DNA from 4 places in the Kitasatospora sp. NPDC093679 genome. Region 3 is predicted to be linked to each of the others. Evidence: riboswitches for the same ligand, from Rfam matches in the RefSeq annotation. Region 3 holds a riboswitch; each other region holds the start of a gene.

Region 1 (7,757 bases), on a different contig from region 3:
GTCCATGAGGACCACCTGCGGCCGGAGCCTGGCGGCGAGGGTGACGGCCTCCTCCCCGCTGCCGGCCTCGCCGACCACCTCGATGTCGCCCGCGCTGGCGAGCAGCGCGAGCAGGCCCGCCCGGACGACCGCGTGGTCGTCGCAGACGAGGAGCCGAACCGGCGGGTTCATCCCGGCCTCCCGGTGTGCAGGGGAACGGCGGCGGAGAGCACGGTGCCCTCGCCCGGGGTGCTCTCGACGGTGAGGGTGCCGCCGAGCTGGCGGAGTCTGGCCCGCATGGCCGGCAGGCCGTGGCCGCGGGAGGCCGTCGCCCCGGAGGTGTCCGGCGGCAGGCCGCAGCCGTTGTCCGCTATGTCGAGGACGGCCTGGTCGCCCAGGTAGGAGAGGGTGAGCGCGGCGGCGGAGGCGTCGGCGTGCTCACGGACGTTGGCGAGGCCGCCCTGCGCTATCCGCAACAGCGCGGACTGGGCGGCGGGCGGCAGCGGGACGGGCGTGCCGTCGAGGTGGAAGCGGACGGGCAGGCCGGTCTCCGCGCTCTCACGGTCGGCGAGGGCCCGCAGGGCGTGGTCGAGCCCGCCGCCGTCGGCCAGCTCGGCCGGTGCGAGGTCGTGGACGAAGCGGCGGGCCTCGGCGAGGTTGCGGCCGGTGACGGCAACGGCCGTACGGACGTGGCGGCGTGCCGTGTCCGGGTCGGCGTCCCAGGTGCGGTCGGCGGCCTGAAGCAGCATCTGCTGGCTGGAGAGGCCCTGGGCGAGGGTGTCGTGGATCTCCATGGCGAGGCGTTCCCGTTCGGCGAGGGTGCCCTCGCGGCGCTCGGTGGAGGCGAGGTCGCGACGGGTGCGGACGAGGTCGTCGACGAGTGCCCGTTGCCGGGCGGTCTGTCTCCGCATGGTGAGGAAGACGGCGGTGGCGAGGGCCGCGACGGTGGGCGGCAGGATCAGCAGGGTGGCGTCGGCCTGGCCGGGCAGCCGGGCCTGGCCGACGGTGACCAACGCGGTGAGCACGGCGACCAGCGGCAGGGCGGCCTTGGTGGGCAGGGTGCGCAGCGCGGTGTAGACGAGCGGGACGGCGCACCAGGCGAAGCTCGGCGCCAGCAGGACGAGGACCACCCAGAGGGCGACGACCAGCGCGAGCACGCCTGCTGCGGTACGGCTGCGGCGGACGGCGTGCGCGGCGGTGCGCCGCGTGGCGTGGCCGACTGCGCTGCTGCTGGGCCGGATGGCAGCCCGATTTGATGGTGCCGGCTCGCCGACGGCGTCCTCACCGGCACCGTCCTCACCGGCACCGTCCTCGCCGGCACCCTCCTCACCGGACGGACCGGCGTCCGAGGCGTCCGCGCGGGGCGGGGCGAGCAGCCGGGATCCGGTGAGCTGGGCGGCGGCGAGTGCGACGGAGAGGCCGATCACCCAGGGGGTGGCCGGGCTGTCGGGGTGGTGGGTGAGGAAGCGGCTGAGGGACCCGGCGAGGAGCAGCAGGAAGGCCGCGTCGAGGACGAGCACGAGGCGGCGTTCGTCGGCGTCGGTGCGCTGCGGCGGTCGCACGTGGTCCTCCTGTTCTGCGGGGTCCGGTTGTTCTGCGGGTCTGGCTGCGGGTGCCGCCCCGATGTGATGTGGTGCGCGCTGACCCTCGGTGTCCCGACGCTCCGGCGTTCCGACGCTCCGGCGTTCCGACGCTCCGGCGTTCCGGCCGCCGGTCGGCACCGGCCCACGGACACCCACCTGCCGGTGACAGGCCGAGGGTCGGCCCCAAGGACCGGTCACGAACCGACCGTTTCCTGGTTGGGATTCTGGCCGGTCCGCCGATGCCGCACATCGGCCGATCGGTTGACCCCGGTGTCCTCCATCATGCCTGCGGAGGCGAGCCGGAACGCCGACGCGGTGGAGGGGGTGCGGCCTTGAGGATCGAAGTGTGTCCGAGCCGCAGGGGCCGGACCGGTGAGTCGCCGAGGAGTCGGAATGAAGAAGACGTCGATGCGGGCACGAGTGCTGGGCGGCGCCGTGGCGGTGGCCGCCCTGGGGGCGGGCACCTTCGGTGCGGTGGCGGCGAGCGCGGAGACTCCCGGCGCCGCCGGTGCCCCTGCGGTGGCCCGCGCCGAGGCCGGTGGCAAGGACGTGGTGTCCTCCTCGCACCTGTCGGTGGACGCCGCGACCAAGGCCGCACTGGCCGCGATGGACGCGGCCGGCAAGGGCGGCTACAAGGTCTCGGTCGCCGTGGTGGACCGCAACAGCAACACGATCGTGGCGCTGCGCGGCGACGGTGCCGGTCCGCAGTCGCCCGAGTCGGCCGAGCGCAAGGCCTTCACCGCGGTCTCCTGGAACGCCCCGACCTCCGAGCTGGCGAAGCGGCTGGCCCAGACGCCGAACCTGAAGGACATACCGGGCACCTTGTTCCTGGGCGGCGGCGCCCCGGTGCAGGCCAAGGGCGCACCCGTGGCGGCCATCGGCGTCGCCGGTGCCCCGAGCGGCGACCTCGACGAGCAGTTCGCCCAGGCGGGCGTCGCCGCCCTCGGCAAGTAACGCCGCGCGCCGCCGGCGCCGGGTGCCCCGCCCCGCGGCCCGGACCGTCCCGCCCCCGCGAGTGGCCGGATGACGGGCGGCCGGGCAACCGGGCGGCCGCCGTCCCTACCCGGGGGACGCGGCGGCCGCCCCATCACCGGGGACTCGCCCTGCCACCACGCCTCCGAGCACCCGCAGGCTCTGGCGGGCACCCACCGGCACCTCTCAAGCACGCCCCTCTGCCCGCTCCTTCGCGCTACACCCCTGCCGCGATCTCGGGGCTGGCGAAGGCGCGGCGGTAGGCGTGCGGGGTGGTGCCGAGGCGGCGGGCGAAGTGGTGGCGGAGGGTGGCGGCGTTGCCGAAGCCGCAGCGGGCGGCCACGGCGTCGATCGGCTCGGCGGTGCCCTCCAGGAGCCGCTGGGCGAGCAGCAGCCGCTGGCCGGTGAGCCAGCGGTGCGGGGTGGTGCCGGTCTCCTGCTGGAAGCGGCGGGCGAAGGTCCGCGGGGACATGTGGGCGAGGGCGGCGAGCCGCTCCACGGTGGCTTCCTCGTCGAGGTGGTGCCGCATCCAGTCCAGGACGGGGGCGAGCGAGTCGACGTCGGACTCGGGCAGTGGGCGGTTCACGAACTGGGCCTGGCCGCCTTCCCGGTGCGGTGCGACGACCATGCGCCGGGCGATGCCGCGGGCGACCTCGGCGCCCTGCACCTTGCGGACGAGGTGCAGGCAGGCGTCGATCCCGGCGGCGGTGCCGGCGGAGGTGATGACGGGGTCCTCGTCGACGTAGAGCACGTCGGGTTCGACGGTGGTGAGCGGGAAGCGCCGGGCCATCTCGGCGGCGTGCTTCCAGTGGGTGGTGGAGCGTCGTCCGTCCAGGAGCCCGGCGGCGCCGAGCAGGAAGCTGCCGCTGCAGATGGAGAGGGCGCGGGCACCGCCCTCGACGGCCGCGCGCAGGGCCGCGACGAGGGCGGGCGGGTACTCGTCGCGCAGGCCGGTGGCGGTGAGGACGATCAGGTCGGCCCGGGCGAGGCGTTCGGGCCCGTACGGGACGTCGACGCTGAAGCCGGCGTGGGTGCGCTTGGGCCCGGGCCGGTCGGAGGCGAGGGCGAACTCGTACACGGGCAGCCCCTCCTCGCTGCGGTCGAGGCCGAACACCTCGCAGGCGACACCGAGTTCGAAGGGATGGACCTCCTCCAGCACGACGGCGACCACGTTCTTCAACTCGGCGGTCTTCAACTCGGCGGTCCTCGACTCGGTTCCGGGCTTCGGCATGGCTCCAGGATGGCGCTGGCAGTAATTCGATGCAAGAGGTCATTCCTGCCACTCGCCGGGCTCCCGGTCGGCCGGGAGAGTAGTGGCATGACTTCCACCGTGTTCGAGAACGCCATCGCCCTGTCCGTCCTCGTCGGCTCGTTCGCCCTGGTCGGGGCCGTCGTCGGTCGGGAGCTCGACCGCACCGGCCGGCACGGCCGCGACAACTGGCACCGCCCCGGCGGCTATCCCGCCGATCCGTCCGTCCCCGATCGGCTGCACCGACCCCCGGCCGTCCGGGACGGGGCCCCGGACGGCAGACTGGACGGATGGACGTCGTCATCCGCCGCGCCCGCGAACGGGACCTCGAACCGGCCGGCGAGCTCTCGGTCGAGGTCTACGTCGGTGACGGCTACAGCCTGGCCGAAGGGCCGTACGCCGGACTCCTCCGCGACACCCGCCGCCGCAGCGAGGAGGCCGAGCTCCTCGTCGCCGTCGACGGCCGGGACGAGCATGTGCTCGGCTGCGTGACCTTCGCGGTCGGCGGTACGGCCTGGGCCGACATCTCGCAGCCGGACGAGGGCGAGATCCGGATGCTGGCGGTCGCCCGGGCCGCCCGCGGCCGCGGAGTCGGCTCGGCCCTCGTCAGGGCCGCGATGGACCGCAGCCGCGAACTCGGCCTGACCGGCATGGCCTTCTCCACCCGCCCGGACATGACGGACGCCCACCGGGTGTACGAACGGCTCGGTTTCCGCCGCGCCCCCGAGCGCGACTGGGCCCCGATGCCCGGTATCGACCTGATGGTCTATGCCCTGACGTTCTGACGTGACTCGCCCCGAACGATTCGTTCGACCGGAGCCCGACCACACCGACACCCGCACCCGCACCGCACCCGCACGTGAACTCGACGGGCCGGGCGGAAGCACCCGCCGGCGACGGTGCCGAGCCGATGCCGATGCCGATGCCGATGCCCACGGCATCACCCGGCCGAGCCGCCCTCGAACCGCCCCGGAGCCATCGGCGAGTTGCAGGGGCAGGCGGTCAGGGTGAGCCCGACACCGCACCGAAGCCAGGACCGGCGGCACAGCGGCCGCCTCGCCGCGGCGGAAAGGGACTTGGTCACGGCGGAAAGGGTCCAGCTGCAGAGCCGGCGGTCCTCGCTCCGCGAGATTCGCCGATCCCCTGGGCTCCGGGCCGACCCGTCGAACCGGGCGGCACCCCCGTACCGTCACTCATGACTGGAGATCGTAGGCCATCGGGCCCGAACACTCCCGCGGCGGTGGCCGTTCCGTGAGCGGAGCGCGGGGGCGACGAGTGGGTCGGGTGTGCCCGAAGTGTGCACGGCCCGTTCGGCGAGGCCGTCGCAGCCACGGACGCGACACGCAGCGTGCACAAGATATGGGGGTACATCAGGGAGACACCACAACATGTATGCTCACTCTCGCTGTCGACGCAGGGGAACCCGGTGCAAGTCCGGGACTGCCCCGCAACGGTGAGCAGGCCCGTGAACGCCCGGGCCCGCGCAGTCCGAGGGCCTGCCGACGGTGTGCCACCGGCTTCCCCGCAGATGCCATGAAGCACAGCTGTACGTCCGGGCCTCGCGGGTGGGCCGGGTGGCGACGCGCACCCCCGACACGGTCGGGCGGTGCCGGTCCCCCCTGCCACGCGCATGCCCGGACGCGCCCCCGGCCCCCGGCCCGGGGGTGTCCGAAGCGTCCGCTGCCGCCACAGGAGAGAGTGCGCCTTGACCGTCGCTGCCTCAGTCACCCTGCCCTCCCAGGGATCCGCCGACAACGACCGGCCCGACCCCGGTGCCGCGCTGCTCCGGCTGCTCACCGACCGCAGCACCGACCTCCCCCAGGTGGACCCCGGCCACGTCGCCGCCGCCGCGCTGCGCGGCCGCCACGCCGGTTCGGACTTCGCCGAGCTCCGCGGGCTGGCCGTGGAGGCCGCCGCGTCGATGATCGCCGAGGACCCGCAGTACTCGAAGCTCGCGGCCCGCCTGCTGGCGCTGGAGATCCGCGACGAGGCGGTCTCCCAGGGCGCGGTCACCTTCGCCGCCTCGATCGCCGTCGGCCACGCCGAGGGCCTGATCGGCGACACCACCGCGGCCTTCGTGGCCAAGCACGCGGCCGCCTTCGACGCGCTGGTCGACCTGCAGGGCGACGACCGCTTCGAGTACTTCGGCCTGCGCACCGTGCAGTCCCGCTACCTGCTGCGCCACCCGATCACCCGCAAGGTGGTCGAGACCCCGCAGTACTTCCTGCTGCGCGTGGCGGCCGGCCTCGCGATCGGCGACACCGAGCAGTCGGTGGCCGAGGTGGCCGAGCTCTACCGACTGATGAGCCGTCTGGAGTACCTGACGTCCTCTCCGACGCTGTTCAACTCCGGCACCAAGCACCCCCAGATGTCGTCCTGCTACCTGCTGGACTCGCCGCTGGACAACCTGGACTCGATCTACAACCGCTACGCGCAGATCGCCCGGCTGTCCAAGCACGCCGGCGGCATCGGCCTGTCCTACTCGCGGATCCGCTCCCGCGGCAGCCTGATCCGCGGCACCAACGGCCAGTCGAACGGCATCGTGCCGTTCCTGCGCACCCTGGACTCCTCGGTCGCCGCGGTCAACCAGGGCGGCCGCCGCAAGGGCGCGGCCTGCGTCTACCTGGAGACCTGGCACGCCGACATCGAGGAGTTCCTGGAGCTCCGCGACAACACCGGCGAGGAGGCCCGGCGCACCCACAACCTCAACCTGGCGCACTGGATCCCGGACGAGTTCATGCGCCGGGTGAACGCCGACGAGGACTGGTCGCTGTTCTCCCCCGCCGACGTGCCCGAGCTGGTCGACCTGTGGGGCGCCGACTTCGACGAGGCCTACCGCAAGGCCGAGCAGGCCGGCAAGGCCGTCCGCACCATCCCGGCGCAGACCCTGTACGCCCGCATGATGCGCACCCTGGCGCAGACCGGCAACGGCTGGATGACCTTCAAGGACGCCTCCAACCGGGCCGCCAACCAGACCGCGCTGCCCGGCCGCACCGTGCACTCCTCCAACCTGTGCACGGAGATCCTGGAGGTCACCGACGACTCCGAGACGGCCGTCTGCAACCTCGGCTCGGTGAACCTGGGCGCCCACGTGGCCGCCGGCGCCACCGCCGCCGACCTGCTGAACGCGATGGACTGGGAGCGCCTGGACGCCACCGTCCGCACCGCGGTGACCTTCCTCGACCGGGTCATCGACATCAACTTCTACCCGACCACCGAGGCGGGCACCTCCAACTCCCGCTGGCGGCCGGTCGGCCTCGGCGTGATGGGCCTGCAGGACGTCTTCTTCCAGCTGCGGATCGACTTCGACTCCGCCGAGGCGAAGACCCTCTCCACCCTGATCTCCGAGCGCATCATGCTCACCGCCTACGAGCGCTCCGCGGACCTCGCCGAGCAGTTCGGCCGCCACGAGGCGTACGGCGAGACCCGCGCGGCCCGCGGCGAGCTGCACATCGACCACTTCGGTGCCGCCGCCCCGCAGTGGACGGAGCGCTGGGACGCGCTGCGCGCCCGGATCGCCGAGACCGGCCTGCGCAACTCGCTGCTGCTGGCGATCGCGCCGACCGCCACCATCGCCTCCATCGCCGGCGTGTACGAGTGCATCGAGCCGCAGGTGTCCAACCTGTTCAAGCGCGAGACGCTCTCCGGCGAGTTCCTCCAGGTCAACCCGTACCTGGTGCGCGAGCTCAAGGAGCTCGGCGTCTGGGACCAGCAGACCCGGGACGCGCTGCGCGAGACCAACGGCTCGGTGCAGGACCTCAACTGGCTGCCCGCCGAGGTCCGTTCGCTGTACCGCACGGCGTGGGAGCTGCCCCAGCGCGCGCTGATCGACCTGGCCGCGGCCCGCATGCCGTACATCGACCAGAGCCAGTCGCTGAACCTCTTCATGGCGGCGCCGACCATCGGCAAGCTCAGCTCGATGTACGCGTACGCCTGGAAGGTCGGCCTGAAGACCACGTACTACCTGCGGTCGC
Region 2 (7,757 bases), on a different contig from region 3:
CAGCCGGTCAACGAGATCCTCTCCCGCTACGGCCTGACCCTGGTCACCGCCTGACGCACCGCCGCCCCGCACCGCTCCACGGCCGGGCGCCCGCACCGTGCAGGGTGCGGGCGCCCGGCCCGCCGGCCTCCGCGGGCGGGTCTCACCCGCCGCGGGAGGCCCAGAAGAGCCGGATCTCGTCGAGCCGGTCCAGCAGTTCCTCCTCGCGCTCCTCGAAGGCGGCCTCGTCGATGCGCCCGGCGAGCAGGTCCCGTTCGAGCGCCTTGAGCTCCTCCTCGACGGGCGCCGGGTCGTAGAAGGTCTGCTCGGCGGCCTCCGCGACCCGCTCGGCGACCCACACCACGCCGCGCACGGGTGCGAGCGGCAGGGTGAGCAGACCGGTCAGCAGACCCATGGCCCGCCCCCTACTGGACGAAGCTGTAGGGCGGGAGCGGCCCGTGCACCCGCAGGGTGCAGTCCTCGCCCCAGCGCCCGGCCAGCTCCGCGGCCGCGGCCCGGAACCCGTCCTGCCGGTCCGCCTCGACCAGGAAGGAGCCGCTGACGAAGTCGTTCCCGGCGGGTTCGTTCTCCCGCGTCTCGCGCGCCAGCGGGCTCAGTTCGTCGAGGAGTTCGGCGGCGGCGGCGCGGTTGCGCTGCTGGATCCCGTCGGCCACCAGCTCGCCCAGCCTGATCTTCGGTGCGGGGTCGGGGCTCCGCCGGGTCTCCTCGTTCAGCCGCCGGGCCTCGGCGGAGTCCCGGAGGATCCGCCGGAGCAGGGCGTCCTCGTCGAAGGAGGCCTTGACGAGGTACTCGGCGCAGCCGTCCAGGGCGGACAGGCGTTCCCGGTAGGCGTCGACCTGCTGGTCGAGGACGCCGATGACCTCCTGGTCGTCGGCCGCGACGGCGCCGAACCGCAGGGGCAGGACGGGGCCTTCGGACATCAGGCGTTCGAGCACCTCCTGGTGGGCCACGAGGTCGCGCCGGCGTGCCCGGAGTCCTTCGGGTGCGTGGCTGACCACGGCCTTCAGGCCGGACCCGGTGAGGGCGCGCAGTTCTTCGGGCGGGGAGCCGACGCCGGTCAGCTTGCGCAGCCGCGCGGGGTGACTGTCGGCGGTGATCGCGTACACGTAGACGGACATGGCTCACTCCTCCCTCGACCGGGTGGCCCGCCGGGCGCGCGGTCTCTCGCGCCTCTCGCGCGGTTCGGGCTCCTCGTCCCCGCCCTGGAGCTTCTCGCGGACGGTGTCGGTGACCGCTTCGACGGCACCGGTGATCGCGCCCTTGCTCTTGCCGCGGGATCCGCCCTCGCTGATCTCGCCGACCAGGTCCGGCAGTTTGGCGGGGGCCTTGCGGCCCGATTCCAGGTCCAGCCGGTTGCAGGCCTCGGCGAAGCGCAGGTAGGTGTCCACGCTGGCGACGACCACCCGGGCGTCGATCTTCAGGATCTCGATGCCGACCAGGGAGACCCGGACGAACACGTCGATGACCAGTCCCCGGTCCAGGATCAGTTCGACGACGTCGTACAGCGTGCCGGTGCTCGCGCCTCCGGTGGTCACACTGCCTCCGCCGCTCTGCGGCACCACGGTCACGGCGCCTCCTCTCGTCGGCCGCGTGCTGTACCGCGGCTCCTGTTCGGTCCGTCGTCGCTGCCGGAACTACCCCCGGCGCCGGTCGACCTCGGCCCGCGTGTAGCGGCGGGTCCGCTCGTAGCCGACCAGCTCCCCGTCCTCGTCCAGCTGCACCCGGTAGCTCGCCAGGACGCTGCTGGTCTCCGGGATCCGCTCGACCTCGACCACTTCCACCTCGGCCTGCCAGCCCTCCTCCGTGCGGCGCAGTCCGGAGACGGACTCCGGCGACCTTCCGAGGAGTTCGGCCAGTTGCGAGGCCGCGGTGCGCATCGCCTGCGCGGCGGACACCCGGCGTCCGCCCGTCCGGGCGGGTCGGGCGTCGCCGTCGTCGGCGGCTCGCGCGGAGCCGTCGGTGCGGCCGGTACGCCGGCGCGGTGGCTCGGTGTCTCGGGCTTCGCGGGGCATGGTCCTGTCCCTCCGTTGCCGTGGGTCAAACGGCGCATACCCGTCTCAATCACTTCAAACAGGTCATTCCGCCCACGGCCCGGCTCCGGTGCCGACGGCCGCGCCGGCGGCGACGGTCCGCGGAGGGCCGGATGCGCACGGTCACGGCGGCAGCGCCCGGGCCCGTCCGGCCCGTCCCCCGAAACGGCCGTCGGGAAGCTCCAGCCGCGCCGGTACAGCCCGTCCCGGGCCGACGACGGCGAGCACCGCCGGTTCTCGGTCGAGCGGGTGCGCGGTGCGGCCGGCGACCTCGACGGCGAGACGTCCACGCCGCTGGAGGACGCCGGACGGCCGGTGGTGTTCGCCGGCGCGGGCACCGGGATCGCCTCCGGGGCGGGGATGCTCTCGCACCCGGTCGCGGCCGAGTCCGGACTGCAGGCCGGCCCGACCGAGGGCCGACCTGACGCGACGGCCGACCCGGGCCGACGTTTACGGTGGCCACGCCGCGGTATACGCGCTGGTCAGCAGGCAGGGCCCGGACCACGGTGCCGGTCCCGGCCGGGAGGCGGACCGGCTCCAGGCATCTCCCCGGACCGCCTCCCCCACACGGCCCGCCGCACATCCAAGGAGGCCACCGTGATCATCCTCGGCGTCATTCTGCTCATCATCGGCTTCGCCACCGGCATCGGGTTCCTGTGGACCATCGGCATCATCCTCGCCCTCATCGGCCTCGTCCTGTGGGTCGCCGGCCTCACCGGCCACGCCGCCGGCGGCCGCCGTCACTACTACTGATCCGGTCACGGCCGGCTCACCGGCGGCGCCGCGGACCCCCTCCGCAGCGCCGCCGCCGTGTCCGCCCCGGAGCGTCCACCCCCGGGGAGGGCGGCCGAGCGGCGGACCGCGCTCCGGACGGGCGAGTTGAGTGGCCGTCCGGAGCGCCACCGCGTGGTGCGACCAACATCACGCGATCGACGCGCGCCGGCCGCAGGGCCCGCGGAACCGGCACCGCGGGCATACGAACCGGCTCCCGGTCCGCTCCGTGCTTCGCGCGCCCCCGCAACAAGCCTTGGCCCCGCCCGTCGGAGGCGGTACCTTCTCGGGCGACAACTGAAATCGACGGTGCGTGGAAGTCCGGTGAGATGCCGGCACGGTCGCGCCACTGTGAATCGGACCCCGCAGCCTGCCGGGACCGAAAGTCAGACCCGCCTCCGTCGCTCGTGCTCCACCGAACGGGACGCGTGTTCCCAAAGGAGGTCGGCCATGGCTCACCCCATCGCCCCCGCCGCTGCGCCGGCGATCACCCCCATCTCGCTGAAGACCATCCTGCCGTGGGCGGTGTTCTTCACCGTCCTCATGCTGGCCCTCGTCTACTTCGTCGGCGCCGAGCAGGGCGCGACGTCCCTCATCTCCGGCGAGGACGTGCACGAGTGGGTGCACGACGGCCGGCACCTGCTCGGCTTCCCCTGCCACTGACGGGGGCCGCGTGAACTCCGCAATCGTCAGGGGCCTCCTGGTCCGCGGCATGCTGGCCGGGCTCGCGTCCGGCCTGCTCGCCCTCGTCGTCGCCTACTTCCTCGGTGAACCGCGCATCGACGCGGCCATCGCGTACGAGGAGTCGCACTCCCACGAGCACGAGATGGAGATCGTCAGCCGGTCCCTGCAGTCCACTGCGGGCCTGGCCACCGGTGTCCTGGTGTTCGGGGTGGCGCTCGGCGGCATCGCCGCCCTCGCCTACTGCTTCGCCCTCGGCCGCGTCGGCCGCTTCACGCCGCGCGCCACCGCGGCCCTGCTGTCGGCCGCGGCGCTCGTCGCGGTCTACGTGGTGCCGTTCCTCAAGTACCCGGCCAACCCGCCGTCGGTGGGCGACCCGGAGACCATCGGCAAGCGCACCACGCTGTACTTCCTGATGACGGCCCTCAGCGTGCTGCTGGCCGTCGCCGCGGTGATCGTCGGCAAGCGCCTCGCCCCGGCCCTCGGCAACTGGTACGCCACCGTGGTGGCCGTCGCCTGCTTCGCCGTCGCGGTCGGGCTCGCGTACGCGTTCCTGCCCGCGGTCAACGAGGTCCCGGAGGACTTCTCGGCCACGCTGCTCTGGCAGTTCCGCGTCGCGGCGCTCGCCGTTCAGCTGACGCTGTGGACGTCCTTCGCCCTGGTCTTCGGCCACCTGGCCGAGCGGCTGGTCGACCCGAAGCCCGCCACCGCGACCCCGGCCGCGGGCACCTCGCCGGAGGCGGCCCCCGCGGCCTGACGTCCGACCGGCACGGCAGCACGGCACCACCACCGACGGCCGGTGGGAGCGACCCCGCGTCGCCCCCACCGGCCGTCGGCCGTGCCGGCCGGGCCGTGTCGACCGGCCCGGGCGCCGTCCGCGGGCCGGCCCGGCTCGGATCAGCCGGGGTTGACGATGACGGACACGCCCCAGCCGATCGCCGCGAGGACGACGGCGAAGCACAGAACGGCGACCGCGACGTGGAGCGGACGGGCGGCCGGGGCCCGGCCGGGATGGTCGCCCTCCCCCGCCGGGGGGTTGAGGACGCGTACGCCGACGGCGAAGAGTGCGGGGAGCCCGGCTCCGGCGAGCAGCCCCACCACGACGATCTTCCAGAGCGCGTTCAGGTTGATCCAGGAGTCCATGCGGCTCACCTCGCCTGCGGGGGATGCGGGACGGCTCGGGGCGGGTCAGACACGTCCTGGGAGCCGTCTTCGAAGGGCGCTCGGGTGGTCGGTTCAGGGGCGCGCGTGGGGACACCTGTGCGGCATCCGTACGCCTTTGACGACACGTCCTAGTCCGTCCATGCGGCGTTGACGTTCTCCGGGGTCACGGCCGGGCGCCGGGAGGCGACGTAGAAGGCGACCGAGGCCAGCACCAGCACCGCGAAGACGACGCCCACGCCGGCGGTGCCGCCGATCCCGTTCGCGACCCAGTAGGCGAGGGCGCCGACCACGGCCGCGGCCGGAAGGGTGATCAGCCAGGCCGCCACCATGCGGTGGGCGATGTGCCAGCGCACGACCGCGCCCTGTCGGCCCACCCCCGAGCCGAGGATCGAGCCGGTGGCCACGTGGGTGGTGGAGAGCGAGTAGCCGAAGTCGGTGGAGGCGAGGATGACCGCGGCGGAGGCCGACTCGGCGGCCATGCCCTGCGGCGCCTCGATCTCCACCAGCCCCTTGCCGAGCGCCCTGATCACCCGCCAGCCGCCGATGTAGGTCCCGAGCGCGATCGCCACCGCGCAGCAGGTGATCACCCAGCCCGGGGCGCTCGCCCCCGCGTGCAGCGAGCCGTTGGCGATCAGCGCCAGGGTGATGACGCCCATGGTCTTCTGCGCGTCGTTGGTGCCGTGGGCGAGCGAGACCATGCAGGCAGAGCCGACCTGGCCGAGTCTGAAGCCGTGCCGTCGCGGGCCCTCGGCCGTGCGGCGGGTGATCCGCAGGACGAGGTAGGTGCCGAGCGCGGCGACCGACCCGGCGATGAAGGGCGACAGCGCGGCGGGCACGATCACCTTGGCGACCAGGCCCTGCCATTTGACGGCCGAGGCTCCGGCCGCCGCCATGGTCGCCCCGATCACCCCGCCGACCAGTGCGTGCGAGGAGCTGGAGGGGATCCCGAAGTACCACGTGGTCAGGTTCCACAGGATGCTGCCGGCCAGGCCCGCCATGACCACGGTGAGGGTCACGTCGGCGCTGTCGACCAGTCCGCTCGCGATGGTCGCCGCGACCGCGGTCGACAGGAAGGCGCCGACCAGGTTGAGGACGGCGGAGACGGCCACCGCCACACGCGGCCGGAGGGCTCCGGTGACGATGGAGGTCGCCATGGCGTTGCCGGTGTCGTGGAATCCGTTGGTGAAGTCGAAGCCGAGCGCGGTGGCGACCACCAGCGCCAGGACTGCGTCGTTGCCGGTCACGTGTACGAACGTATCCGCATGCCCCCCGCCCCGCTCCACGACACTCGGGCGTGTCGCCCGTCGACGCGCCGATCGTTCGTGCCGGGACCTCCGCGCTCCCGGGTCGGGGCCGTTCGGTGACCGGGCGTCACCCGTCCGTCACGGTCTCCCCGTGGCGACGGGCCGTTCGCCGCACGTCACTGCAGGGCGGCGGCGCGGCGGTCGAGGACGGCCAGGGCGCGCCGTCCCCAGCGGATGTTCTCCTCCTCGAAGGCGAGGCCGCGCAGCAGCGTGAGGTAGGGGCCGATGCGCTCGGCGCCGGCGAGGAACTCGTCCTCGGTGCGGCCGTCGAGGAGCCGCGCCCGCAGCCGTTCCCAGCGGGCGATCTTCGCCTCGGCCCAGGCGATCCGTTCGGCGACGGCCGCCCGTACGGCGCCGGCGTCGCCCGCGTCCACCGCCTGCACCTTGACCATCAGCTCGTCGCGGATCGCGCCGGGGCGCAGCGGTTCGGCGGTGAACTCGCGCAGGTGCCGGCGGCCCTGCTCGGTGAGCGAGAAGAGCCGCTTGTTGGGGCGGCGTTCCTGTTCGACGACGCGGGCCCGGACGAGCCCTTCGGCCTCCATCCGGTCGAGCTCCCGGTAGAGCTGCTGCGGGGTGGCCATCCAGAAGTTCGCGACGGATGCGTCGAACTCCTTGGCCAGGTCGTACCCGGACGCCTCGCCCTCCAGCAGTGCGGCCATCACCGCGTTGCGCAACGCCATCCCGACAGGGTAGCGCCGCCGGTCCGGGCGCCTCTGGACAGCGGCCGGGAAACCCGCCTAGCCTCCTCCACACCTATTCAAAAAGTTGAGTATCTCCCCCACCCGGAGGTGGCCGGATGCACCCCTTCCGCGAGGCCGTCGAGCGGCGCGACCCGGCGGCGGTCGAGGCCCTGCTCGCCGAGGACGTCGTCTTCACCAGCCCCGTCGCCTTCAAGCCCTACGCGGGCCGGGCGATCACGGCGGCGATCCTGCGCGCCGTGATGCAGGTCTTCGAGGACTTCCGCTACGTCCGGGAGTTCGCGAGCGAGGACGGCCGCGGGCACGCGCTCGCCTTCACCGCGACGGTCGACGGCCGCCGGGTGGACGGCTGCGACTTCCTGCACCTGGACGAGGACGGCCTGATCGACGACTTCACGGTGATGGTCCGTCCGCTGTCCGGCGCCCACGCGCTGGCCGAGGCGATGGGCGCCCGGTTCGAGCAGATCACCCGCGAGGCGGTGGAGGCGGCGGCACGCTGACGCACGCGCGCCGGGGCGGGCGGTGCGGGGCACCGCACCGCCCGCCCCGGCCGTCCGGCGGCCCGTCGGGCGTCAGCCCTCGGTCCGCTCGGTCACGCAGAGGACGTTCCCTTCGCTGTCCTTGAACCAGGCGGCCCGCATCCCCTCGGCCTCCGCGACGCCGTCGACCGTCTTCAGGCCGGGCAGGTCGTAGTCCTCGAAGGTGACGCCGCGGTCGCGCAGCTCCTTCATCTCGGCGTCGAGACTGGCGACCTTCCAGCTGGCCAGGGTGTGCCCGGCCTGGCCGCCGTACGGCGTCTCGTACATCCCGAACCGGGTGCCGCCGCACTCGAAGGTGACCTCGTGCTCCGCCTCCTCGGCGAGCGTGAGCCCCAGGGTGTCGCGGTAGAACGCCTTCGCCCGTTCCAGGTCGGCGGCCGGAACGACCGCGAACAACGGCGCATCAGCAAGCATGTCCATCGCCTCCTCCTCCCAGGCTAGGCCCACTCCTCGGGATCGTGCCGGGTCAGCGGGCCAGGCCGTGCAGGAGCAGCTCGGCGAGGTGGGCGTAGGCGTCCGCGTCGGCCAGCCCGGTGGCGGCCGCCACCTGCCGCTGCTGGATCCGCACCA
Region 3 (7,757 bases):
GGGCCGTCACCCGGCGCGCGTACAGCCACGCACACCGCGTCGGACGGAGTACCGGAGCAGTCGTACCCGGCGTCCAGCAGCGCCTGGACCTTCGCCTCGGTGGCGGTGGCGAGCAGGTTCACCAGCCCTGCGTCGGACACCGGAGCGGGCACGACGGCGAGGATGTTGATCGTGCCGGGGACATACCGGTCCGGCCGCGCCCCCGAGAGCGCAGCGTGCCCTTCTGGCGCGGCGGCCCAGGCCGGGACACCGATACCGGCCGTCACCAGGACGGTCGCACCGCCGTCCTCGGCCCATATGGCATGGTCGACCTCGGCCGCGGTCATCAGACCGACACCCTCACCGCGCAGCCCCTCGGCCTTCGCGAGCTCGGCGAGGTGGCGGTCCGGGTCGAGCCGGCTGTAGCCCGGGCGCACCTGGGCGTTGAGCACCCAGTGGCGCTCGCCGATCCCGCCGCCGAGCACCGCGCTGCTGACCATCCGCCAGCCCGGGCCCGCCCGCCACACCAGCAGGTGGCGGCAGGCGTCGTCCTCCCACCGCGCGGCCCGCGACACCACCGGTGCCACGGCGGTCGTCGGGGCGATCGGGGCTCCTGCGTTGATCAGCATGTCCTCTCCCTTCGTCCCGTCAGTCGATCACATGCCCGGCGTCCCCCGAGCAGCTGGGCCGGCACTGCGGTGCGACGACGACGGCCCGGTGTCCCCGACGGCAGCACTGCTCTACTGCCGTCGGGGACACCGGGTCAGGGGCTGAGCCGCGCCTCGGCGGTTGCCTGCGGTACGGTCTGCGCCCTGCTGGTGGCAGGTCAGGGGGCGGTGATGCCCGGCTGGGAGCCGGCGCCGAAGGCCCAGCCCTCGACGTCGCCGGGCGCCGGGTCGTAGCTGCCCGCGCCGAGGGTGCTGTAGTTCCAAGGGCCACCGTGCGCTGCGTGCCAGTAGGACCAGTACGCGGTCGCCGGGGCGCCGTTGCACGGGTTCGGCAGCGCGTTGATCCGGCAGACCATGCCGGGGAACCGCGGGTGGAAGGCGTAGGTGAAGCCGGCGCCGGTGAGGGCGGCGAGGCCGCTGGTGGGGTCGCCGGGGGCGCAGCCGGTCTGGATGCTGCCGCCGAGGGCGGTGAAGTCGACGACGACGGTAACGCCGGAGGTGCCGGTACAGGCGGCGGCACTCGCCGGGGGTGCGGTGGCGGTGGTGGTGCCGAGCAGGCCGGCAGTGAGGACGGCGGCCGCGGCGAGGGAGCCGAGGAGTCTGCGGCGGGGGCGGGTGCGGTTCACGGTGGTCTCCAGGTGGGAACGGGTGGCGGTCAGGGGCAGGTGAGGGTCGGTGCGGCGGGGCGGGCGCCGGCCGCGGTGAGGTGGGCGAGTCCGGTGCCGGACAGGCCGAGGACGGCCTGGGTGGTGGCCCGGGTGGTGGTGGCGGGGTTGAGGCCGGTGGCGTCGTAGGCGACGGCGCCGCGGTCCGTGGGCGTGGCGGTGCAGCCGGCCTGGAGCTTGGCGACGAAGTTCCAGGCCTTGAGCCCTGCGGCGATCCGGCCGCCGGCGAGCAGGGCCTGGGCGGCGAGGCCGGTGGTGTTGGCGTTCGCCGTGGTGGCGCCGCCGCTGGCGATGCCGCCGTCGGGGAGCTGGTGTCCGGCGAGCCAGGTCAGTCCGGCCTGGGCCTTGGCGTGGCGGCCGGTGGCGGCGAGGGCCTGGGCCGCGAGTGCGGTGGCGTCCGGGTCGCTGGCACAGGTCGCCTGACCGAAGTTCAGCGGGTAGCCGCCGTCGGCGCACTGGGTGGCGGCGAGGAAGTCGACCGCCGCGGCGGGCGCGCCGGCGGGGGTGCGGTTGAGGGCGAGCAGGGCGTAGGACTGGCCGAAGGCGTTGCTGTAGTCGCCCCACTGGGAGCGGTCGGAGAAGCGGCCGGCCGGGGTCTGCAGGGAGCGCAGCCGGGCAGGCAGGTCGACGCCACCGAACGTGGCCGGGTCGGCGCCGCGGACCTCGGCGGCGAGGAGGAGCTTGGCGGTGGCGCCGGCGTAGGCCTCGGTGGTGCCGTCGCCGATGTAGCCGGCGAGGATGTCCGGCTTGGCGAGCCAGGCGGTGGCATTGGCGGCCACCTGGTCCGCGGTGCGGGCGGCGGCGAAGGCGAGGACGGCGTCGACGGTCAGGCCCTGGTCCGGGTAGGAGACGCCGTCGAAGCCGGTCTCCAGGTGATTGCCGTCGACGAGTTGGCCGGCGAGCCAGCCGGCCGCGGCGGCGTCGGGACGCCGGGTGGTGGCGGTGGTGTCGGCCGCCGCGGTGGCGGCGGGCAGGAGCGCGGTGGCGGCGAGGGCACCGGTGACGATGAGGGCGGCGGCGCGCAGGCGCAGCTGCATGGGTGGCCTTTCCGGGCCTGCGTCCGGACGCGCCCGGCCGCGCCGCCGCTGCACGAAGGCAGAGGCAGTCGTGGGACAGGGGCTCCGACCCGCAGTCCGCGACGGGTGGAAGGACGGTTCCTCCGGTGCGGGTGTTCGGGCTTGCCGACGCGCAGGATGCGCGGCGGCCTACCGTTGCGGGTCAGCGCCGGATTTCGACCGGTCTTCCCCCATTGCCGGAGTTATCAGCTTTTCTGACGATTCATCATCTCGGCTGTGCGGAGGCGGGGTCAAGGGCCCGGCCGGACCGGCTTGGGACGGCTTCGTCACATCCGGCCGCAGGATCCGGATCCGGGCGCCGAAGGCGGCGCGGTCGACGGCGCGGCGCAGCGCGGCGAGAAGGCGGGGCCCGGCGAGGACGACCAGGGAGGCGTTGAGGACGCCGCGCGGGACGTCCCAGCCGAGGGAGGTGGTGGCGTAGAAGGCGGCGTAGCGGTGGAGGTTGCCGAGCGGGCCCGCCTCGGGGTCGTAGGCGACGGTGGAGGTGGGGTCGATGCTCAGCGGCCAGAACCAGAGGTTCATCACGATGCCGTAGAGGAAGCCCGCGAGGACGGCGTAGGCGGCGAGCATCGCGGTCTCGGGGCGGCCGGTGGGCCGGCGGGGCAGCAGGCCGGCGCCGAGACCGACCCAGGAGGCGGTGAGCATCTGGAACGGCAGCCAGGGGCCGATGCCGGCGGTCAGCAGGGCGGAGGCGAACATCGCGGTGGAGCCGAGCGCGAAACCGAACGCGGGCCCCATCACTCGGCCGCCCAGGACCATGATGACGAACATCGGCTCCAGCCCTGCCGTTCCGGCGCCGAGCGGTCGCAGCGCCGCGCCGACGGCCGCGAGGACGCCGAGCAGGGCGACGGCCTTGGCGTCGGCCGCGCCGTCCAGCAGGGCCGTGAGGACCACGGCGAGAACCAGGACCGTCAGCAGGGCGAACAGCCAAGGGGCGTCGGTGTCGTGGGCGACCGCCGAGGAGTGGTCGGCGAGGAACGGCCAGCCGAACCCGGCGATCCCGACCAGGGTGACGAGCACCAGCGCGAGGATCGAGCGCGGGCCGAGCCGGGGAAGGTCCGGCGTGCGGGCCGACAGATAGGTGGTGGTGGTCATCGGCGTCCCCCGGCGAGCGCGAGGCGGACTTCGTCAACCGTGAGCAGCGGCGCGGGAGCGAGGATCTTGGCGGTCTGCGGGGCGAACGCGGGCGAGGCGGCGAGCGCGTCCACGGCCGGTTCGTCGGTGACGATCTCGCCGTCCGCGAGGACGGCCACGTTGTCGGCGCACGCGGCGGCCAGTTCGACGTCGTGGGTGACCAGCAGCACGGCGTGGCCGTCCGCGGCCAGCTCCCGCAGGATCTCGGTGGCGCGCTGCTTGGCCGGATAGTCCAGGCCGCGGGTCGGCTCGTCCAACAGCAGCAGCTTCGGGCGGCGGACCAGCAGCACGGCGAGAGCCAGCGCCAGGCGCTGGCCACTGGAGAGGGTGCGCGGGTGGGCGGCCGGGTCGATGCCGGGCACCAGCCGACGCAGCAGGTCGGCAGTGGTGCTAAAGGTCGCCCCGGCTTCGCGGTCGGCGGCGGTGCACTCCGCATCGACGCGGTCGTGCAGCAGCAGGTCGCCGGGGTCGGCGGGGACCATGCCGACCAGGCCGGCCGCCTGCCGCCGCCTGAGCCGACCGGGCTGGGCTCCGTCGACCTCGACCGTTCCGGCGCTGGGCCGGTGCAGGCCTGCGAGGCAGGCGAGCAGGGTGGACTTGCCGGCGCCGTTGCGGCCCATCAGGGCGGTGATCCGGCCGGCGTGCAGGGTGAGATCGACACCGCGCAGCGCTGGGACGGGACCGTGGTGCGCGACCAGGCCGCGCACTCGGGCGACGCTCTCGCCGGGTACGGCGGCGGCCGGGCGGACCGGGACGGCGTCGCGCAGCGGGTGGCCGGCGGCGCGGCGGCGGGCGGCGCGGACGCTCAGCGCGACCGGGTCCCAGCCGAGCAGCCGGGACAGTTCGACCACGGGCGGCGCCACCGGTGCGTCGGCGAGGATCGCCGCGGGCGCGCCGTAGCGGACGGGCTCTCCCCTGCCGGGGACGAGCAGGGCGGAGTCGGCGTACTGGGCGACGCGCTCCAGCCGGTGCTCGGCGAGCAGCACGGTGGTGCCGAGGTCGTGGACGAGGCGAGTAAGGGCGGCGAGCACCTCCTCGGCAGCCGGCGGGTCGAGGGCGCTGGTCGGCTCGTCCAGAACCAGCAGCGCGGGTTGGGCGGCGAACGCGGCGGCGAGGGCCACGCGTTGCTGCTGTCCGGCGGAGAGCGCGGTGAGCGGGCGGGCCCGCAGGTCGGCGAGGCCGAGCAGGTCGAGGGTCTCCTCCACGCGGCGGCGCATCACCTCGGGCCGGTACGCGAGGCACTCCAGGCCATAGGCGATCTCCTCCTCGACCGTGTCGGCGACGAACGCATCGGCCGGGCGCTGCGGTACCACGCCGACGGTGTCGGCGAGTTCGCGCGGCGGGTGGTCCGCGGTGTCGCGGCCGGCGGTGCGCACACGCCCGTGCAGGGTGCCGCCGGTGGCGTGCGGGACGGCGCCGTTCACGGTCCGCAGCAGGGTGGACTTGCCGCTGCCGGTCTCCCCCAGCACCAGGACCAGTTCGCCCTCCGGGACGGCGAGGTCGACACCGGTGAGGACGGGCTCCTCGGCGCGCGGGTAGTGGAAGGTGACCTGCTCCCAGTGGACGGCGTTCACGGGCGCTTCCTCACAGGGTCGTTCAAGGCGGGGTCGACTGGTTCAGGGTCGGCACCCGAAGGTCGGACGTCCCGCAGGGGCTTGCCCGAGGACGGGCTTCCCGCCGCGGAGGCGACCGGTGCGGAGCCGTACGCGGCCGCTGGCGGTGGCGGTGTCAGATGGGCGGGCAGCAGCGCCAGCACCAGACCGGCGACAGCGAGCGGCGGCAGGCCGGGCAGCTGCAGGCTCCACGGGTCGGGTGCCAGACCGGAGTCCGGCCCGCCGGCCAGGACGAAGCAAACGGCCGCCCCGACGCCGCTTCCGGCGGCGATCCACTCCGGCAGCACCCACGGGTCGGGGCGGTAGCGGGTGTGCCGGACGGCCGTTCCGCCGAGGCGCAGCCCGGCCAGGCAGCCGGCCAGGCCCACGGCGAGCAGGACCGGCCCGGCGCTGCCGGTGGTCACCTCGCCGAGCGGCCCCACCGGGATCACGGTCGAGGAGTCGAACACGGCGTACAGGCCGACGACGACACCGAGCAGACCGCCGAGGGTGAGCAGGTGGACGGTGGTCCGGCGGCCGGCCGGCAGGACCGCCCGGCGGCCGTAGCCGCGCGCGTCCAGCGCGGCGGCGGTGGTCAGCGACCGGTCGAGCGCCTCCTCCAGGACGGGGACGACGATCGACAGGGTGCCGCGGAGCCCCTTGACGGGCAGGGCGCGCAGCCGCCGGGCCCGGCGCACCCGGGCGACGGCGGTGACCAGTTGCGGTGCGGCGCTGAGTGCGACGGTGACGGCGACGCCGAGTTCGTGCAGCGCCCTCGGCAGGGCACGCAGCAACCGGGCCGGGCTCGCCAGGGCGTTGGCCGCGCCGAAGCAGAGCAGCATGGCGGCGAGCCGGGCGCCGTCGTCGAGCGCCGCGTACGCCGCCTCCGCGGTGACCGGTCCGCCGAGCCGTACCCCGGCCATCCAGCCGGGCAACGGGATCTCCGGCAGGTCGAGCAGCACGGTGGTGCCGCCGGAGCCGACCAGCAGCGACTGGAACACCACCCGGATCAGCACCACCGTGATGCCCAGGCGCAGGAACACCCCGTACGCGCGGGCCCACGGCGCCTCGGTGCGGCGCGCCGACACCACGTACCCGGCAACCGCAGCGAGCAGCGCGAGCAGCAGCACATTGGTCGTCCGGCCCGCCGCGGCGGCCAGCCCGAGCGCCCACAGCCACCAGGCGAACGGGTGCAGCTGACGCGGCAGCAGCACCCGCCGCAGACTCACGGCAGATCCCCCGCGCGAGGAGCGCGCCTGCGCCGCCAGGCTGCCGCCCCGGCGAGTGCAGCCACCGCGGCCGTGCCGAGCGCCACCGGCAGCCACGCCCCGGCCCCGTGACCGGCCGGCTTCCCTGCGTCGGCACGACTGGATCCCGGTGCGGCGGTCGACGTGTTCGAGGACGCGCCGGCCCCGGCGCTGGCGGGGCCGGAAGCGGGCGCCGACGGTACTGCCGATTCGGCGCCGGGCGGGTTGGACGGCGATGCAGCAGTGGCCGCCGGACCCGCGCCAGTCGGCGAAGCGCCGCCCACCGCACCGCCGGCAGTGTCTCCCGAATCGGCCGAGGCCGGACCTGTCGGGCGTGGGGCGGACGTCGCTCCCCCACCCCCGCCGCCGGACGGAGGGCGGGTGGTGGCCGAAGGCGGCGTCGGAGTCGCCGGCCGCGCCGGGTCCTTGGCGCTGCGCGGGGACGGCGGCTCGCTGCCGCCGCCGTCCTGCCACACCCAGCCCTCGATGCTGCCCCTGGGCGGGACGCGGTTGCCCGCGCCCAGCTGGCTGTACACCCAGGTGGAGGTGCCCGGCAGCATGTACCAGTACGACCAGTAGTGATCCTTGGTGACGGCCCCGCAGCCCGCCTTGGGCGCGCCGTCGAGGGCGCAGACGAACCCGCCCGCGTACGGACCGGTGCCCAACTTCACCGAGAACCCGGCCTGCTGCAACGCCTGGATACCGCTGCGCGGCGCATCCGAGCAGCCGGTACGGCTCCCGTAACCAGGGCGGTCGGGGACGCTTCTCGTCTCGACGACGACCAGCACGCCGTCGCAGCCCTCGGCCGCCCGCGCCGGCAGGGGCAGCAGCAGGCTGCCGCCCACGGCCGCGGTCGCGGCCAGGGCGGCGGCGCCGCGGCGGATCACCGGTGGCTGCCCGAGCGAAGTCGGCGGGCCGTCAGCACGGCGGCCGCGCCGAGCAGCAGCAGGGCGATCGCGGCGACGACCGGCGGCATGAGCTCGAAACCGGTGGAGGCCAGGCCGCCCGAGGACGGGGTGCCGCCGGTGTCCGTGCCCCCGGGGCCGGCCGAGTCGGACGCCACCGCGGACACGGCCGCCGAGGGCGAGCCGGAGCCGGTCGGCGAGCCCGACACCGATGCGGACGCCGAAGCCGAGGCCGAAGCCGACGAGCTGGAGGAGGCAGAGGCGCTGCCGCTCGGCGAACCGGACGGGCTCCCGCTCGCGCTCGGGCTGGGCGAAGTGCACTCGAGGGCCGGCAGACCGGCCGTGCCGAAGCGCCCGTCGACCGCCGCGAGCGACACCCCGGCGAGCGCGGGAACGGCCTGGACGGTGGCGCGCAGCGTGGTGCCGTCGACCTCGGCCTTCTGGTAGCCGATCGCGCCACGGTCGCTGCTCTTACCGGCGCAGCCGACCTG
Region 4 (7,757 bases), on a different contig from region 3:
ATCGGCTGCCTGGCGGCCTGGGCGGCCGGTCTGCCCGGCGGCGACCTGCTGATGCACATCGGTGCCGTCGCCCAGATCACGCTCGCCGCGATGGCGCCGCTGCTGGTGATCCGCCGCAAGGTCGGCCAGAAGGTGGGCGACGTCCGCGCCCGCCGCGCGGAGTCCCGCGGCTGCTGAGCCGGCGGGAGTCCCCGCAGACCCGACGAGAGGGGCCCGCATCCGAACCGGATGCGGGCCCCTCTCGCGTGCCCGGGAGGCGGGTGCGGGCGGTTACCGGCCGGCACCGCCGTCGTGGACGCTGAAGGCGGAGCGGCGGGCCGCCCGGGCCACCGACGGGTCCGGGTGCACGCCGGAGACGGCGGTCAGCACCGAGGCCGCCCGCGGGTGGCCGGACTGCCGGGCCCGGTTGAACAGCCGCACCGGCTCGCCCGCCGAGGCGCCCTCGACGTGCGGCACCAGCAGCGCCGTGTCGCCGTGGTCGAGGACGGCCGCGGCGGTGTCCACCCACAGCCAGGCGGCGTCCTCCGCGCCCAGCACGTCGGCCGGGGACACCGGGCCGTCGTCGGAGCGCTCGGCCAGCCAGAGCAGCGCGTACGGCCGCAGGACCTGCTCGTCCACGGCGGCCCGGACGGCCTGCTCGGCGGGGCCGCCGGCGACCCGCAGGGCCTCGAAGGCGAGGCCGCGCAGCAGGGCGTCCTCGCCGCGGGCGGCGTCCAGCAGCTCGGCGACCGCGCGGTCGGCCGGCCGGGCGGCGACCCAGGCCCGGTACTCGGCGCGGGCCGGCCCCGGGGTGTAGTCGGCGCAGGCGGCGAGCAGCTCCAGCGCGTCCTGCTCGATGTGGCCGGCGGCGGTCTGCGCGACGGTGCAGATCTCCTCCAGCTTGGCGCGGACCGCCCAGTGCCCGAGCGGGGAGAGCTCGGCGGCGTCGTCGCGGCGCTCCAGGGCGCCGACGGCGGCCAGGCCGTCCAGCATCCAGTCGAGGACCGCGGCGACGTCGGCCGCGGAGGTCGGGGTGTCGATCTGCGGCTCCCGGCAGGTGCCGCGGACGGCGGACATCGCGGAGGCGGCGTGCGGCACCGGCGAGGGGCCGAACGAGCCGGTGCCGGCGCCGTGCCGGCGCTCGTCCAGGCCGCGGCGCAGCAGCTCCAGCAGCTCGTTGTCCGGGACGGGCCCGTCCACCAGGTGCAGGAAGGACAGCAGGTGCGGCGCCTGGTCGACGGCCTGGCCGGCCAGCAGGGCGAAGACGCCGCGCATGGCCGCGGGCGGCACGGGCGCGAGCAGCGTCCAGGCGTCGAACAGCGCGGACCAGCCGCGGACCACCGCCTCGTCGTCGTGCTCCCAGGCGTTCAGCCGCCAGCCGGGCCCGGCGCCGCCGTCGCGCAGCTCGACCAGGCCGACCAGCAGGGCCTGGCCCCAGGCCTTGGCGGCGGCACCGACGGTCATGGCGAGGGCGCGCCCGGCGGCCCGGGCGTCGTCGGGCAGCAGCTCGCCGCGCTTGTCGACCTCGCCGAGCTCGCCGGCCCAGCGGGAGATGCGCACCGCGTCGGCGAGCATCCGGCGGGCGAGCGGGGCCAGCTCGGCGGGAGCGGGGAAGCCGTCCGGCACCGGCACCCGGCCGCGGCCCGGCTTGGGTGCGGGGGTGCGGCGACGGACCGGCCCGCCCGGAGGCGTGCTCTCGGGCCGGCGGGCTGCTCCTGGCAGACGGGTGACCGTCGCTCCGGTGCGGATCGCGGGCTGGAGCGGGGCATCACGGTCGCGCGGGTTCCGAGACGTCACGCCGAGCAGTCTTCCCCGTGTACCGGCCTTCTGTCACATCGAGTTCTACGCGCGATCGTAGGTCCGGTCCGCGGACGGGGGATGAGATCGGGCAACAGCCACCAAACCGGGTCCTCCGAGCGGGAAACCTGGCATGAGCACACCCCTCGCGGGCGGGCCCGCCGGGCTCACAGCAGCGGGGTGAGCCAGCGGCGCAGCGCCTCGCCGTAGCCGTCCGGGTCGGCGTTCCACAGGGCCGCGTGCGCGCCGTCCGGGACGGGGTGCAGGCTCACCAGGTCGTCGCGCCGCCGGGCGAGGCGCTCGGCCGCCGCGAAGGGCGCCACCGCGTCCACGGGGCTGTGCAGCAGCAGGGCCGGCACGTTCAGGTCGGTGCCGTCGGCCAGCCGGGCGAAGCCGGCCAGGTCGACCTTGGTGCGGCCCTCGGCGGCCAGCGCGCCGAGCTCGGCGAGCGGGGCGGGCACCCCGGCCCGGGCGGCCTCCTGGCGGACGGTCGTCGGCCAGTCCAGCACCGGCGAGTCCAGCACCAGGCCGGCGATCGACTCCCGCCAGGCCGAGCGGGCCGCGGTGTGCAGCGCCATCGTCGCGCCGAGCGACCAGCCGAAGAGCACGATCCGGCCGGCGCCGTTCGCCTGCGCGAGGCGGACGGCGGCGTCGACGTCCCGCCACTCGGTCTCGCCGAAGTGCCCCAGGCCGTCCGGCGAGGGCGGGGCGCCCGCGTCGCCGCGGTGGGTGACCACCAGCACGGGCATCCGCAGCGCGTGCAGCAGCGGCAGCACCGGGAGGGCCTGCTGCCGGTCGGCGCCCGGACCGTGCACCAGGACCGCCCACAGCCCGCGGATGCCCGGCAGGTACCAGGCCGGCATCGGGCCGAGCTCGCCCTCGACGTCGCTCGGGGTGAAGTCCAGGCCGAGCGCGGAGGCCGGGTCGCCGAGATGCACCCGGGCGGTCACCCGGACCTCCGTCCCGCTGTACAGCGAGCCGGCGCCGGTGGCGAGCAGCCGGCGGGTGACGCTCTGCGGCCCGGTGGCCAGCACGTCGCCGACCACCGCGTGCCCGCCCCCGGCCCACTCCAGGGCGTAGCGGCCGGGGCGCTCGGTCTCCACGCTGCGGGTGAGCATGACGCGGTCCGCGGCCAGCTCCTGCACCCGGATGCCCGGTCCGCCCGCCTGCCCGGCGGCCGCGAAGGCTCCCGCGAACCCGGGCCGGACGGCCCGTTCGGACACCCGGCGGCCGATCAGCAGTGCCGCGGCACCCGTCCCGACGGCGGCGGCCGCGACGATCGCGGCGGTTCCCCAACGCATGGCGCTCCCGGTGTGGCGGCACGGACATGGCGATCCCAGTCCACGCCCCGGCCCGGGAGCGGGCCACCCGGGCGGGTCCGTCCGGGCGGGTCCGTCCGGACGGACCGGACCGGGCGGCTCAGACCGGCACGTCGGTGCCCCGGCGGGCCAGCAGCTCCCAGAACCGCTCCGCGAGCGGCCGGGCCGGCGGGCGGGCGGCGTCCGGCACCGACGAGCCCCAGTGCCCGGGGACGAGGTACTCGTCCTGCAAGTCGGCCAGCACCCCGCCCAGCAGGTCGTACGGGACGGGCACGATCCGGCCCACCTCCCGCAGCTGCGCCTGCCAGCGGCCGTCCACCACCTGGCGCAGCCGCCGGTCCAGGTCGTCCTGACGCCCGGTCACCCGGACCAGCACCCGCAGCGGTAGCCCGAGCACGTGCGCCAGCGCCAGGCCCTGCTCACCGTCCGCGTCCCAGCGTCCGGTGGCCTCGGCCCTCGCGTAGGTCTCCGCACCCACCCCGATCCGGTGCGCGGCCTGCTCCCGGGTGAGCTCCCGGGCCAGCCGGAAGTCCCGCAGGGTCGCCGGCGCGACGCCCATCAGCCGGGCGGGCGGGCACCACAGCGCCCGGGAGAGCGCGATGAACTCCTCCTCCGACGGGAGGAACTCACCGGCCTCCCAGGCCGCCACGTGCGAGGGCAGCAGCCGGACACCGTGCGCGGCCATGGCCTCGGCGACCTGCTCCGGGCTCAGGCCGAGCCCGGCGCGGTGCGCCCGCGCGGCCGGCGGGGAGAACGGCACCGGAGGCGGTGCGGACGGTCTGCGTCGCATGCGACAAGAACGTACGGGCGCCCGCGCGGCACCACCCACACGCCGAACGCACGAACCCGGCCCCGGCGGGACCGCCCGCCGCTGGAGGATCGTACGGGGCGGGCGGCGACGGAATCCGGCGACGGAGTGTGACCAAGCCCTCCGGAGGCTTTGTTGACTGGTGGTCGGAGCGCGTGATGGGATCTCGGGGCCATACGGAGGCATGCAGAGGAAGCCGGTGCGAATCCGGCGCGGTCCCGCCACTGTCACCGGGGAGCACGCTCGACCTGCACGGTCACGGCGGTCCGCCACAGGGCCGCTGGAAGGCCCGAGCGCGCGCCGGACCCGGAAGCCAGGAGACTCTCGCCGCCGGTTCGTCGATCCAGGGCGCGGACCCTGAGTGAGGACACGCACGCCATGCAGGCTGCCCAGCGGTCACCGCTGCGCCCCGACCGGGGAGCCGGGCCGTGGCCCGGCTGAGCTCCGCCCCCTACCTGCTGGGCGCCGTGGCCGGCCACCTCGCCGACACCGCCTTCGCCGATCCCCGCCGCGGCCACCCGGTCGCCCTCTTCGGCAGCGCCGCCGGACGCCTGGAGCGCCGGCTCTGGCGCGACCACCGGGGCGCCGGCGCCGCCTTCACCGCGCTGAGCGTGGGCGCCGTCGCAGCCGGGGCCGCCCTCGCCGACCACGCGCTGCGGCGCCGTCCCGCGGCCCGCGCCGCGCTCGCCGCGGCCGCCGCCTGGACGGTCCTCGGCGGCACCTCGCTCACCCGGGAGGCCCGCGCGATCGGCCGCTCCCTGGAGGCCGGCGACCTCGCCGCCGCCCGCGGGCGGCTCCCCCACCTGTGCGGGCGCGACCCGAGCGCCCTGGACGAGCAGCAGATCGCCCGCGCCGTCGTCGAGTCCGTCGCCGAGAACACCGCCGACGCGGTCGTCAACGCCCTCACCTGGGGCGCGCTGGCGGGCACCCCCGGACTGCTGGCCTTCCGGGCCGTCAACACCCTGGACGCGATGGTGGGCCACCGCTCGCCCCGCCACCTGCGCTTCGGCTGGGCCTCCGCCCGGCTCGACGACGTGGCGGGCTGGCCGGGCGCCCGGCTCACCGCGCTGCTGACCGTCGCCGCGGCGGAGCACCCGCGGGCCGCCTGGAAGGTCTGGCGGCGCGACGGGTCGTCACACCCCAGCCCCAACGCCGGACAGGCCGAGTCGGCCTTCGCCGGCGGCCTCGGCGTCCGCCTCGGCGGCACCCTGCGGTACGGCGAGCGTGTCGAGCACCGCCCCGTCCTCGGCGCCGAACTCCGCCCGGTCGCCGTCGCGGACATCGAACGCGCCTGCCGCCTCTCCCGCCGCGTCGGCATCCTGGCCCTGGCCGTCACCACGGCCGCCCGCGGCCTCACCGGCCTGATCGGGGCATCCCGGGGGCGCGGGGAACCGCGCGCGGCGGAAGTGACGGCGCCGCACCTTCCGTTCCGCGCAGATCCGCCCACCGTCGCGGCCGGGACGGCCGTCCTCACCGCCGGCGCCACACGCAAGCAAGGGAGTGTCACGTGACGAAGGCTCTGCTGGTGGCAGGGACGACCTCGGACGCGGGCAAGAGCGTGGTCACGGCGGGGATCTGCCGGTGGCTGGCCCGGCAGGGGGTGCGGGTGGCGCCGTTCAAGGCGCAGAACATGTCGCTGAACTCCTTCGTCACCGCGGACGGCGCCGAGATCGGCCGCGCCCAGGCGATGCAGGCGCAGGCCGCCGGGGTGGCGCCGGAGGCGGCGATGAACCCGGTGCTGCTGAAGCCGGGGGCGGACGGCCGCAGCCAGGTGGTGCTGCTCGGCCGGCCGGTCGCCGAGGTCGGGGCGCTGGACTACCGCGAGCGCAAGCCCGTCCTGCTGGAGCGGGCGCTGGAGTGCCTGGCGGACCTGCGCAGCCGGTACGAGGTGGTGGTCTGCGAGGGCGCCGGCTCGCCCGCGGAGATCAACCTGCGGGACCGGGACATCGCCAACATGGGCCTGGCCACGGCGGCGAACCTGCCGGTGGTGGTGGTCGGCGACATCGACCGCGGCGGGGTGTTCGCGGCGATGTACGGCACCCTGGCGCTGCTGTCCGCGCAGGACCAGGCGCTGGTGGCGGGCTGGTTCGTGAACAAGTTCCGCGGGGACGCCCGGCTGCTGGCGCCGGGGCTGGAGATGCTGCGTGAGCTGACGGGCCGTCCGGTGCTGGGCACGCTGCCGATGCTGTCCGGCCTGTGGCTGGACGCCGAGGACTCGCTGGACCTGTCGACGGCGGTGGAGAACCGTCCGACCGCGGCCCCGCACGGCGCGGAGGTGCTGCGGGTGGCCGTGGTGCGGCTGCCGCGCCTGTCGAACTTCACCGACGTGGACGCGCTGGCCCAGGAACCGGGCGTGCTGGTCCGCTGGGCGACCCGGCCGGAGGAGCTGGCCGACGCCGACCTGGTGGTGCTGCCCGGCACCCGGGCGACCGTGGCCGACCTGGACTGGCTGCGCGGCCGCGGACTGGACACCGCATTGCAGGCGCGGGCGGCGGCCGGGCTGCCCGTCCTCGGCGTGTGCGGCGGCTACCAGATGCTCTCCCGGGAGATCGTCGACGCGGTGGAGTCGAAGGCGGGCGCCGTCGAGGGCCTCGGGCTGCTGCCGACCCGGGTGGAGTTCGGTGTGGAGAAGGTGCTCGGCCGGCCGGTCGGCGAGGCGTACGGGGAGCGGGTCGAGGGGTACGAGATCCACCACGGCGTGGTGGCCGTCGAGGGCGGGGAAGCCTTCTTGGACGGCTGCCGGGTCGGCGCGGTGTGGGGGACGACCTGGCACGGCGCGCTGGAGAACGACGGCTTCCGCCGGGCGCTGCTGCGCGAGGTGGCGGCGGCGGCCGGGCGGGCCTTCGTCCCGGCGCCGGACACCTCGTTCGCCGCGGCGCGCGAGGAGCGGCTGGACCGGCTGGGCGACCTGATCGAGGAGCATGCGGACACCGACGCGCTGTGGAAGCTGATCGAGGGCGGGGCACCGCAGGGGCTGCCGTTCGTGCCGCCGGGTGCGCCGTGAGCGGGGCCGTGAACATGGGAGAGCAGATGAGTGACGCCCGTTATCCGTTCACCGCGGTCGTCGGCATGGCCGACCTGCGGCTCGGGCTGCTGTTGAACGCGGTCTCGCCGGCCGTCGGCGGTGTGCTGGTGCGCGGCGAGAAGGGCACCGCCAAGTCGACCATGGTGCGCGCCCTGGCGGGGTTGCTGCCGTCGATCGGCACGGTCGCCGACTGCCGGTTCGCCTGCGACCCGGCGGCGCCGGACCCGCAGTGCCCGGACGGCGCGCACGGCGGCGCAGGTTCGCTGGAGCGGCCCGCGCACCTGGTGGAGCTGCCGGTCGGCGTCTCCGAGGACCGGATCGTCGGCTCGCTGGACCTGGAGCGGGCGCTCGCCGAGGGCGTCAAGGCGTACGAGCCGGGCCTGCTGGCCAGGGCGCACCGCGGCGTGCTGTACATCGACGAGGTCAACCTGCTGCAGGACCACCTGGTCGACCTGCTGCTGGACGCCGCGGCGATGGGCCGCTCGTACGTGGAGCGGGAGGGCGTGTCGGTGCGGCACGCCGCGCGCTTCCTGCTGGTGGGCACGATGAACCCGGAGGAGGGCGAGCTGCGGCCGCAGCTGCTCGACCGGTTCGGCCTGACGGTGGAGATCTCGGCGACCCGGGACCCGCAGGAGCGGGCCGAGGTGGTGCGCCGCCGGCTGGCCTACGACGCCGACCCGGCCGGCTTCGCCGCGCGGTTCGCCGAGGACGAGCGGGCACTCGCGATGCGGATCACCGCCGCCCGGGAGCTGCTGCCGCAGGTGGAGCTGACGGACACGGCGCTCCGTCAGATCACCGCGGTCTGCGCGGCCTTCGAGGTGGACGGCCT

Evidence for each region. A riboswitch is a leader RNA that binds a small molecule or an ion and turns the genes downstream of it on or off. The one in region 3 is predicted to bind cobalamin.
Region 1: another riboswitch for cobalamin. It lies ahead of AB0O09_RS17180 (ribonucleoside-diphosphate reductase subunit alpha); the one in region 3 lies ahead of AB0O09_RS30705 (peptidase).
Region 2: another riboswitch for cobalamin. It lies ahead of AB0O09_RS01220 (CbtB domain-containing protein); the one in region 3 lies ahead of AB0O09_RS30705 (peptidase).
Region 4: another riboswitch for cobalamin. It lies ahead of AB0O09_RS14595 (cobalamin biosynthesis protein); the one in region 3 lies ahead of AB0O09_RS30705 (peptidase).

What each region holds. Positions count from the first base shown of each region.
Region 1 is NZ_JBFBDW010000018.1:17,912-25,668, reverse strand. Features, by position in the region: gene AB0O09_RS17205 (response regulator transcription factor) at 1-171, opposite strand, end outside; gene AB0O09_RS17200 (sensor histidine kinase) at 168-1,541, opposite strand; gene AB0O09_RS17195 (heme-binding protein) at 1,956-2,516, shown strand; gene AB0O09_RS17190 (helix-turn-helix domain-containing protein) at 2,752-3,765, opposite strand; gene AB0O09_RS17185 (GNAT family N-acetyltransferase) at 4,074-4,568, shown strand; cobalamin riboswitch at 5,159-5,302, shown strand; gene AB0O09_RS17180 (ribonucleoside-diphosphate reductase subunit alpha) at 5,513-7,757, shown strand, end outside.
Region 2 is NZ_JBFBDW010000001.1:267,698-275,454, reverse strand. Features, by position in the region: gene AB0O09_RS01250 (S1 family peptidase) at 1-54, shown strand, start outside; gene AB0O09_RS01245 (gas vesicle protein GvpG) at 143-394, opposite strand; gene AB0O09_RS01240 (GvpL/GvpF family gas vesicle protein) at 405-1,118, opposite strand; gene gvpJ (gas vesicle protein GvpJ) at 1,122-1,568, opposite strand; gene AB0O09_RS01230 (gas vesicle protein) at 1,635-2,012, opposite strand; gene AB0O09_RS01225 (DUF6131 family protein) at 2,628-2,783, shown strand; cobalamin riboswitch at 3,058-3,216, shown strand; gene AB0O09_RS01220 (CbtB domain-containing protein) at 3,252-3,464, shown strand; gene AB0O09_RS01215 (CbtA family protein) at 3,475-4,239, shown strand; gene AB0O09_RS01210 (hypothetical protein) at 4,380-4,625, opposite strand; gene AB0O09_RS01205 (inorganic phosphate transporter) at 4,775-5,890, opposite strand; gene AB0O09_RS01200 (PadR family transcriptional regulator) at 6,067-6,630, opposite strand; gene AB0O09_RS01195 (nuclear transport factor 2 family protein) at 6,747-7,148, shown strand; gene AB0O09_RS01190 (VOC family protein) at 7,221-7,607, opposite strand; gene AB0O09_RS01185 (TetR/AcrR family transcriptional regulator) at 7,654-7,757, opposite strand, start outside.
Region 3 is NZ_JBFBDW010000051.1:23,471-31,227, forward strand. Features, by position in the region: gene AB0O09_RS30695 (adenosylcobinamide amidohydrolase) at 1-608, opposite strand, end outside; gene AB0O09_RS30700 (flagellar hook-length control protein FliK) at 806-1,273, opposite strand; gene AB0O09_RS30705 (peptidase) at 1,303-2,349, opposite strand; cobalamin riboswitch at 2,458-2,611, opposite strand; partial or broken gene AB0O09_RS30710 (ECF transporter S component) at 2,755-3,483, opposite strand; gene AB0O09_RS30715 (ATP-binding cassette domain-containing protein) at 3,480-5,096, opposite strand; gene AB0O09_RS30720 (energy-coupling factor transporter transmembrane protein EcfT) at 5,093-6,343, opposite strand; gene AB0O09_RS30725 (hypothetical protein) at 6,743-6,940, shown strand; gene AB0O09_RS30730 (prenyltransferase/squalene oxidase repeat-containing protein) at 7,245-7,757, opposite strand, start outside.
Region 4 is NZ_JBFBDW010000014.1:18,055-25,811, forward strand. Features, by position in the region: gene AB0O09_RS14575 (CDP-alcohol phosphatidyltransferase family protein) at 1-177, shown strand, start outside; gene AB0O09_RS14580 (hypothetical protein) at 271-1,776, opposite strand; gene AB0O09_RS14585 (alpha/beta fold hydrolase) at 1,944-3,077, opposite strand; gene AB0O09_RS14590 (transcriptional regulator) at 3,196-3,885, opposite strand; cobalamin riboswitch at 4,092-4,227, shown strand; gene AB0O09_RS14595 (cobalamin biosynthesis protein) at 4,359-5,414, shown strand; gene AB0O09_RS14600 (cobyric acid synthase) at 5,411-6,907, shown strand; gene AB0O09_RS14605 (putative cobaltochelatase) at 6,934-7,757, shown strand, end outside.